Regions from separate parts of the Paenisporosarcina sp. FSL H8-0542 genome, predicted to be linked through region 1. Evidence: a T-box and tRNA genes for the amino acid it is inferred to sense, from the RefSeq annotation. Region 1 holds a T-box; the other holds one or more tRNA genes.
What was found. The T-box of region 1 lies ahead of ileS (isoleucine--tRNA ligase). A T-box ahead of a tRNA ligase gene usually reads a tRNA of that ligase, here a tRNA-Ile.
Positions count from the first base shown of each region.

Region 2: it has a tRNA-Ile gene. The T-box ahead of ileS (isoleucine--tRNA ligase) is inferred to sense a tRNA for this amino acid. The anticodon was not compared.

Region 1 is NZ_CP152050.1:2,302,433-2,305,755, reverse strand. It holds gene MHH33_RS11890 (YggT family protein) at 1-98, shown strand, start outside; gene MHH33_RS11885 (RNA-binding protein) at 153-941, shown strand; gene MHH33_RS11880 (DivIVA domain-containing protein) at 1,039-1,548, shown strand; T-box leader at 1,670-1,893, shown strand; gene ileS (isoleucine--tRNA ligase) at 1,978-3,323, shown strand, end outside.
Region 2 is NZ_CP152050.1:1,089,466-1,092,788, reverse strand. It holds gene MHH33_RS05950 (1,4-dihydroxy-2-naphthoate polyprenyltransferase) at 1-220, shown strand, start outside; tRNA gene MHH33_RS05945 (tRNA-Glu) at 368-439, opposite strand; tRNA gene MHH33_RS05940 (tRNA-Ser) at 447-537, opposite strand; tRNA gene MHH33_RS05935 (tRNA-Asn) at 547-621, opposite strand; tRNA gene MHH33_RS05930 (tRNA-Ile) at 623-699, opposite strand; tRNA gene MHH33_RS05925 (tRNA-Gly) at 706-779, opposite strand; tRNA gene MHH33_RS05920 (tRNA-Phe) at 787-862, opposite strand; tRNA gene MHH33_RS05915 (tRNA-Asp) at 1,010-1,085, opposite strand; tRNA gene MHH33_RS05910 (tRNA-Met) at 1,089-1,165, opposite strand; tRNA gene MHH33_RS05905 (tRNA-Ser) at 1,284-1,376, opposite strand; tRNA gene MHH33_RS05900 (tRNA-Ile) at 1,389-1,465, opposite strand; tRNA gene MHH33_RS05895 (tRNA-Met) at 1,473-1,546, opposite strand; tRNA gene MHH33_RS05890 (tRNA-Ala) at 1,565-1,640, opposite strand; tRNA gene MHH33_RS05885 (tRNA-Pro) at 1,661-1,737, opposite strand; tRNA gene MHH33_RS05880 (tRNA-Arg) at 1,750-1,826, opposite strand; tRNA gene MHH33_RS05875 (tRNA-Leu) at 1,848-1,936, opposite strand; tRNA gene MHH33_RS05870 (tRNA-Gly) at 1,950-2,024, opposite strand; tRNA gene MHH33_RS05865 (tRNA-Leu) at 2,044-2,128, opposite strand; tRNA gene MHH33_RS05860 (tRNA-Lys) at 2,144-2,219, opposite strand; tRNA gene MHH33_RS05855 (tRNA-Thr) at 2,226-2,301, opposite strand; tRNA gene MHH33_RS05850 (tRNA-Val) at 2,319-2,394, opposite strand; rRNA gene rrf (5S ribosomal RNA) at 2,405-2,520, opposite strand; gene MHH33_RS05840 (hypothetical protein) at 2,637-2,972, shown strand; tRNA gene MHH33_RS05835 (tRNA-Glu) at 3,107-3,178, opposite strand; tRNA gene MHH33_RS05830 (tRNA-Ser) at 3,186-3,276, opposite strand; tRNA gene MHH33_RS05825 (tRNA-Asn) at 3,286-3,323, opposite strand, start outside.

The DNA of each region.
Region 1 (3,323 bases):
TCCCGCCTTTTGGAATGATTGATGTATCGCCAATTGTGGCTATACTTGTTTTAAACCTCGCACGTGGAGGATTGGCAACTTTAAGTGGACTTGTCTAACAGATTGCCTCACTTTCGTGGGGCTTTTTTTGACCATTGAAAGGAAGAGCAAAGATGGAACAAGTTTTGCAACATTTCCGTAAAGACGAACAATCATTTATCGAACAAGTCAGCGGATGGCTTAGGGAGACACAGGATCGCTATGCGCCAAAGTTGACTGATTTTTTAGATCCAAGACAGCAATTTATCGTACATGCCCTTATCGGTCAGAATGGAGATGTGTTAACGACGGCTTTTGGTGAATTTCCGGAAGCTGAAAGAAAACGTATGCTTATTTCCCCTTCATATTTCGCTGCGACTGATGATGACTATGACATCACAATGTTTTCGATTAAATACCCTTCGAAATTCATCAACATTGAGCACCCCGATGTTTTAGGCTCCCTTATGTCATTAGGATTGGATCGATCAAAATTCGGAGATATTCGCGTTGACGACAATCGAATTGAATTTGCGGTAGCTTCGGAAGTTGCAGATTTTGTGCGGATGCATCTTACCTCCATTGGCAAAGCCAAAGTTCATGTTGAAGAACTACAACCTGATCATTCCTATTTAGAAAACCAGGATGTTTGGGTGGAGGAAACGCATACGGTAAGCTCAATGCGAATTGATACCATAATCGCTTCTCTATTTAATGTTTCCAGACAGAAAGCATCGCTGTTGGTTCATGGCGGAAAAGTGAAAGTGAACTGGACTGTTCGCGAACAACCATCATTTGAACTGCATGAATCCGATTTGCTATCTATTAGGGGCTATGGGAGAATTCGGATTGGCATGATTGAAGGACGTACAAAGAAAGACAAAATACGACTACAAATAGGGCGAATCGAACAAAATTCGTGAAATATATTCAAGAAAATTCGAATTATTGATGTCATCAACCACAATGAACGGTATAATAGTGGGAAATGATGCAGTAAGTAAAGGGGAGATTTTTGAAATGCCGCTATCACCACTAGATATTCATAACAAAGAGTTTGGTCGGGGGTTCCGAGGCTATAATGAAGATGAAGTCAACGAATTTTTGGACCAAGTGATTAAAGATTTCGAACTTCTAATCAAAGATAAAAAAGAATTGGAAGAGAAATTGAAGTCGTCAAGTGAGCGAGTTGGCCATTTCACAACTATTGAAATGACACTTCAGAAGTCAATCGTGGTTGCACAAGAAGCTGCAGAAGAAGTACGTCGAAACTCTCAAAAAGAAGCAAAGTTAATTGTTAAAGAAGCTGAGAAAAATGCGGACCGTATCGTAAATGAAGCGTTGACGAAAGCTCGCCGCATTGCCCTCGAGATCGAAGATTTGAAAAAGCAATCAAAAGTTTTCCGTAACCGTTTCAAAATGTTGGTGGAAGCACAACTTGATTTAATTAACACTGATGATTGGGATCACTTGATGCAATATGAAGTGGACACAACTCAGCTGGAAAGAATGGATTCAAAAGAAGACTAAGCACAGCTTGACGATTATGGAATCATTCCCTATAATATCTACATATTATAAGAAAAGCGAAGAACGTCTATATAGCAGGCGTTTGTAGCTAGACATAGTGAAACTATACACATTATTTTATATTAATACGCTGAAAGAGACAGTAGTTTGAAAGCACAGAAAAGCGATCCGGGGATGGTGGAAGCCCGGACAGGCGGCAATCAAATGAAAATCACTCTTGAGTAAAATCGCTGAACTTGATTTTGTAAGTGATTTCGGATTCACACCGTTAACGTGATCTAAGCTGGCAACTTCTTCATGTTGCAATTAGGGTGGTACCGCGAGTTATAACTTCTCGTCCCTTCATTGGGATGAGGAGTTTTTTTGTTTAGTTTAAGTTGATTGTCCCTGCAAGCATTGCGCTTGTCATATTAAAAGGAGGTTTTTTAATTGGAATATAAAAATACGTTATTGATGCCAAAAACTGAGTTCCCAATGCGCGGTGGTTTACCTACACGTGAACCGGCGATGCAAGAAAAATGGAATGAAATGAAACTTTATGAAAAAGTACTGGAGCGTACCAAAGACCGCCCGAGTTTCATTTTACATGACGGTCCTCCATATGCGAACGGCGATATTCACATGGGTCATGCTATGAACAAAGTGCTTAAAGACATGATTGTACGACACAAATCTATGACTGGTTATTATGCACCGTATGTTCCTGGTTGGGATACGCACGGTCTTCCGATTGAGCAAGCTTTAACGAATAAAGGTGTCAATCGCAAAGAAATGACTGTAGCAGAATTCCGGAACTTGTGTGAAACATATGCTTATGAACAAATTGACCGTCAACGTGAACAATTTAAACGTCTTGGTGTGCAAGGTGATTGGGAAAATCCATATGTGACATTGAAACCAGCGTATGAATCCCGTCAAATTGAAGTGTTCGGTGAAATGGCACGTAAAGGCTATATCTATAAAGGTTTAAAACCAGTTTATTGGTCTCCATCAAGTGAATCTGCTTTAGCAGAAGCTGAAATCGAATACCAGGACAAAAAATCTCCTTCTATCTACGTAAGTTTTGAAGTGACAGATGGTAAAGGCGTAGTTGCTGAAGGTACTAAAATTATTATTTGGACGACTACACCTTGGACAATTCCAGCTAATCTTGGAATTTCAGTCAATCCGGAATTCGACTATGTAATTGTGGAAGTTGAATCAACGCGCTACCTTGTAGCAAAAGCATTACTGGAGACGGTGGTAACTGCTCTTGAATGGGATTCTTATGAGATTGTTCAGACATTAAAAGGTGAACAAATGGATCGCATGGTAGCCAAACACCCTTTATATGATCGTGATTCGCTTGTAATGCTCGGGGACCATGTAACGGACGAGGGCGGTACTGGATGTGTTCATACAGCTCCTGGACACGGAGAAGAAGACTTCCAAGTTGGTAAAGCGTATGGACTTGAAGTACTTTCACCGATCGATGACCGTGGCGTATTGACTGCTGAAGCACCTGGCTTCGAAGGGTTATTCTATGATAAAGCCAATAAAGTTATCACAGAAGCTTTAGATGCTGTTGGTGCATTAGAAAAACTAACATTCTTTACACACTCTGCACCTCATGACTGGCGCACTAAAAAGCCGGTTATTTTCCGGGCAACAGCTCAATGGTTTGCTTCAGTTGAAGCATTCCGCGACCAATTATTAAAAGCAATTAAGGATACATCATTCACACCAGCATGGGGTGAGACTCGTCTCTTCAACATGGTCCGTGACCGTGGAGACTG
Region 2 (3,323 bases), 1.2 Mb from region 1:
TTCATACATTTGGATTTTAATATTAGTTATTCTAAACCTTGTAACGCCTTGGGTACTACTTGTGATCTTAAGCGCAAAGAAACCAGTGCATGCCATCCAAGTTTTCAAAACAAAAGAACACCCACTGGAAGTAATGCCGGCTATGAAAGATACAGCATTAACAAACACACTATTCGGATTCTTACTCGGTATAGGTTTATTGATCGGCTACTTATTATAGAATGAAAAACAACCGCAATTGCATTCAGCAATTGCGGTTGTTTGTTTATAAAAATACTTGTATGAATTTCGTCTGTCGCATTTCGCTACAATTCGACATTTCTCCATAAAAAAACACGCTATCCCGAAGATAGCGCATCTTTTTAAATGACCCCTACGGGATTCGAACCCGTGTTACCGCCGTGAAAGGGCGGTGTCTTAACCGCTTGACCAAGGGGCCTTACGTCTGGCGGAGAAGGAGGGATTTGAACCCTCGCGCCGGTTGCCCGACCTACACCCTTAGCAGGGGCGCCTCTTCAGCCACTTGAGTACTTCCCCAGAAATAATTGGCTCCGAAGGTAGGACTCGAACCTACGACCAATCGATTAACAGTCGATTGCTCTACCACTGAGCTACTTCGGAATGGTGGGCCTAAATGGACTCGAACCATCGACCTCACGCTTATCAGGCGTGCGCTCTAACCAGCTGAGCTATAGGCCCACAAATTGGAGCGGGTGAAGGGAATCGAACCCTCATCATCAGCTTGGAAGGCTGAGGTTTTACCACTAAACTACACCCGCATAATAATGGTGGCTCAGGACGGAATCGAACCGCCGACACAAGGATTTTCAGTCCTTTGCTCTACCGACTGAGCTACTGAGCCACATTGAATTTGTGCTAAGCTTTGAATCTCTTTGTCAGCTTCTTTCGTTCAGTCAGTCACGTACGTTAGTACGCTCCTTCCTTTACTCAATTGCTTCCTCGACCTTCTTTGCTTATCTCAAATTCTTAAAGAATTACTTAATAAAAATGGCGGTCCCGACGGGAATCGAACCCGCGATCTCCTGCGTGACAGGCAGGCATGTTAACCGCTACACCACGGGACCATTTGGTTGCGGGGGCAGGATTTGAACCTGCGACCTTTGGGTTATGAGCCCAACGAGCTACCGTGCTGCTCCACCCCGCGATAATATTATTGTTATAAACACTATGACTCAACGCTTCTAGTAATATCACGATTTCTTTAGCGCGAGTATATGTATGTTTATATGTTTGATGATCTTACACCACACACTTAGTAAAAATGGAGGAGGTAGAGGGATTCGAACCCCCGCGGGATTTGACTCCCCTGTCGGTTTTCAAGACCGATCCCTTCAGCCGGACTTGGGTATACCTCCGCAGTATATAAGTGGTGGACCTTGCAGGACTCGAACCTGCGACCGGACGGTTATGAGCCGTCTGCTCTAACCAACTGAGCTAAAGGTCCTAAAAAATGGCGGCAGAGGGGATCGAACCCCCGACCTCACGGGTATGAACCGTACGCTCTAGCCAGCTGAGCTACGCCGCCAGGATCTTTATAAAATGTTGGTGGAGCCTAGCGGGATCGAACCGCTGACCTCCTGCGTGCAAGGCAGGCGCTCTCCCAGCTGAGCTAAGGCCCCGTAAAAGGGATAAAATAAACTGGTCGGGAAGACAGGATTCGAACCTGCGACCCCTTGGTCCCAAACCAAGTGCTCTACCAAGCTGAGCTACTTCCCGAGTCAAAAATTATGGCGCGCCCGGCAGGAGTCGAACCCACAACCTTCTGATCCGTAGTCAGACGCTCTATCCAATTGAGCTACGGGCGCATATTATACTATTTTAAAAACTGGTGCCGAGGACCGGAATCGAACCGGTACGGTAGTCACCTACCGCAGGATTTTAAGTCCTGTGCGTCTGCCAGTTCCGCCACCCCGGCATTCAAGAAGATATGGAGCGGAAGACGAGGTTCGAACTCGCGACCCCCACCTTGGCAAGGTGGTGTTCTACCACTGAACTACTTCCGCTCGTATAATATTGTAAGAATGGTGCGGGTGAAGGGAGTCGAACCCCCACGCCTTGCGGCGCTAGATCCTAAGTCTAGTGCGTCTGCCAGTTCCGCCACACCCGCAACTTAGTATAAAAATGGTGAGCCATGTAGGATTCGAACCTACGACCCTCTGATTAAAAGTCAGATGCTCTACCAACTGAGCTAATGGCTCTAACAATGGTGCCGGCGAAAGGAGTCGAACCCTCGACCTACTGATTACAAGTCAGTTGCTCTACCAGCTGAGCTACACCGGCACGGTGTTAAAAAAAAATGGTGGAGGATGACGGGCTCGAACCGCCGACCCTCTGCTTGTAAGGCAGATGCTCTCCCAGCTGAGCTAATCCTCCGGAATAAATCGCCCAGCGACGTCCTACTCTCACAGGGGGAAACCCCCAACTACCATCGGCGCTAAAGAGCTTAACTTCCGTGTTCGGTATGGGAACGGGTGTGACCTCTTTGCCATTATCACTGGACTGGGTATTCTTTTTTTAAGACAAGATTTATTATAACAAGTCTGACGAAATTTACAAGTGTTTTTTATTTTTTTAAAAAAACATTTTTGTTCACTCAAAACTGAATAAACGGGTCATTGAAAACCATTAATACTCGGGATTTAGTAGGTGATAAAGAAAGTGGTCGAAAAACGATGGCCATCTTAATCGGTCGCAAACGAGCAGTTAATGTCTTGTTAGCACTGTTCGTAATTTCATACATTTGGATTTTAATATTAGTTGTTCTAAACCTTGTTACGCCTTGGGCACTATTTGTGATCTTAAGCGTAAAGAAACCAGTGCATGACATCCAAGTTTTCAAAACAAAAGAACACCCACTGGAAGTAATGCCGGCTATGAAAGATACAGCATTAACAAATACACTATTCGGATTCTTACTCGGCATAGGTTTATTGATCGGCTACATAATATAGAATGAAAAACAACCGCAATTGCGGTTGTTTGTTTATAAAAATACTTGTATGAATTTCGTCTGTCACGTTTCGCTACAATTCGACATTTCTCCATAAAAAAACACGCTATCCCGAAGATAGCGCATCTTTTTAAATGACCCCTACGGGATTCGAACCCGTGTTACCGCCGTGAAAGGGCGGTGTCTTAACCGCTTGACCAAGGGGCCTTACATCTGGCGGAGAAGGAGGGATTTGAACCCTCGCGCCGGTTGCCCGACCTACACCCTTAGCAGGGGCGCCTCTTCAGCCACTTGAGTACTTCCCCAGAAATAATTGGCTCCGAAGGTAGGACTCGAACCTACGACCAATCGA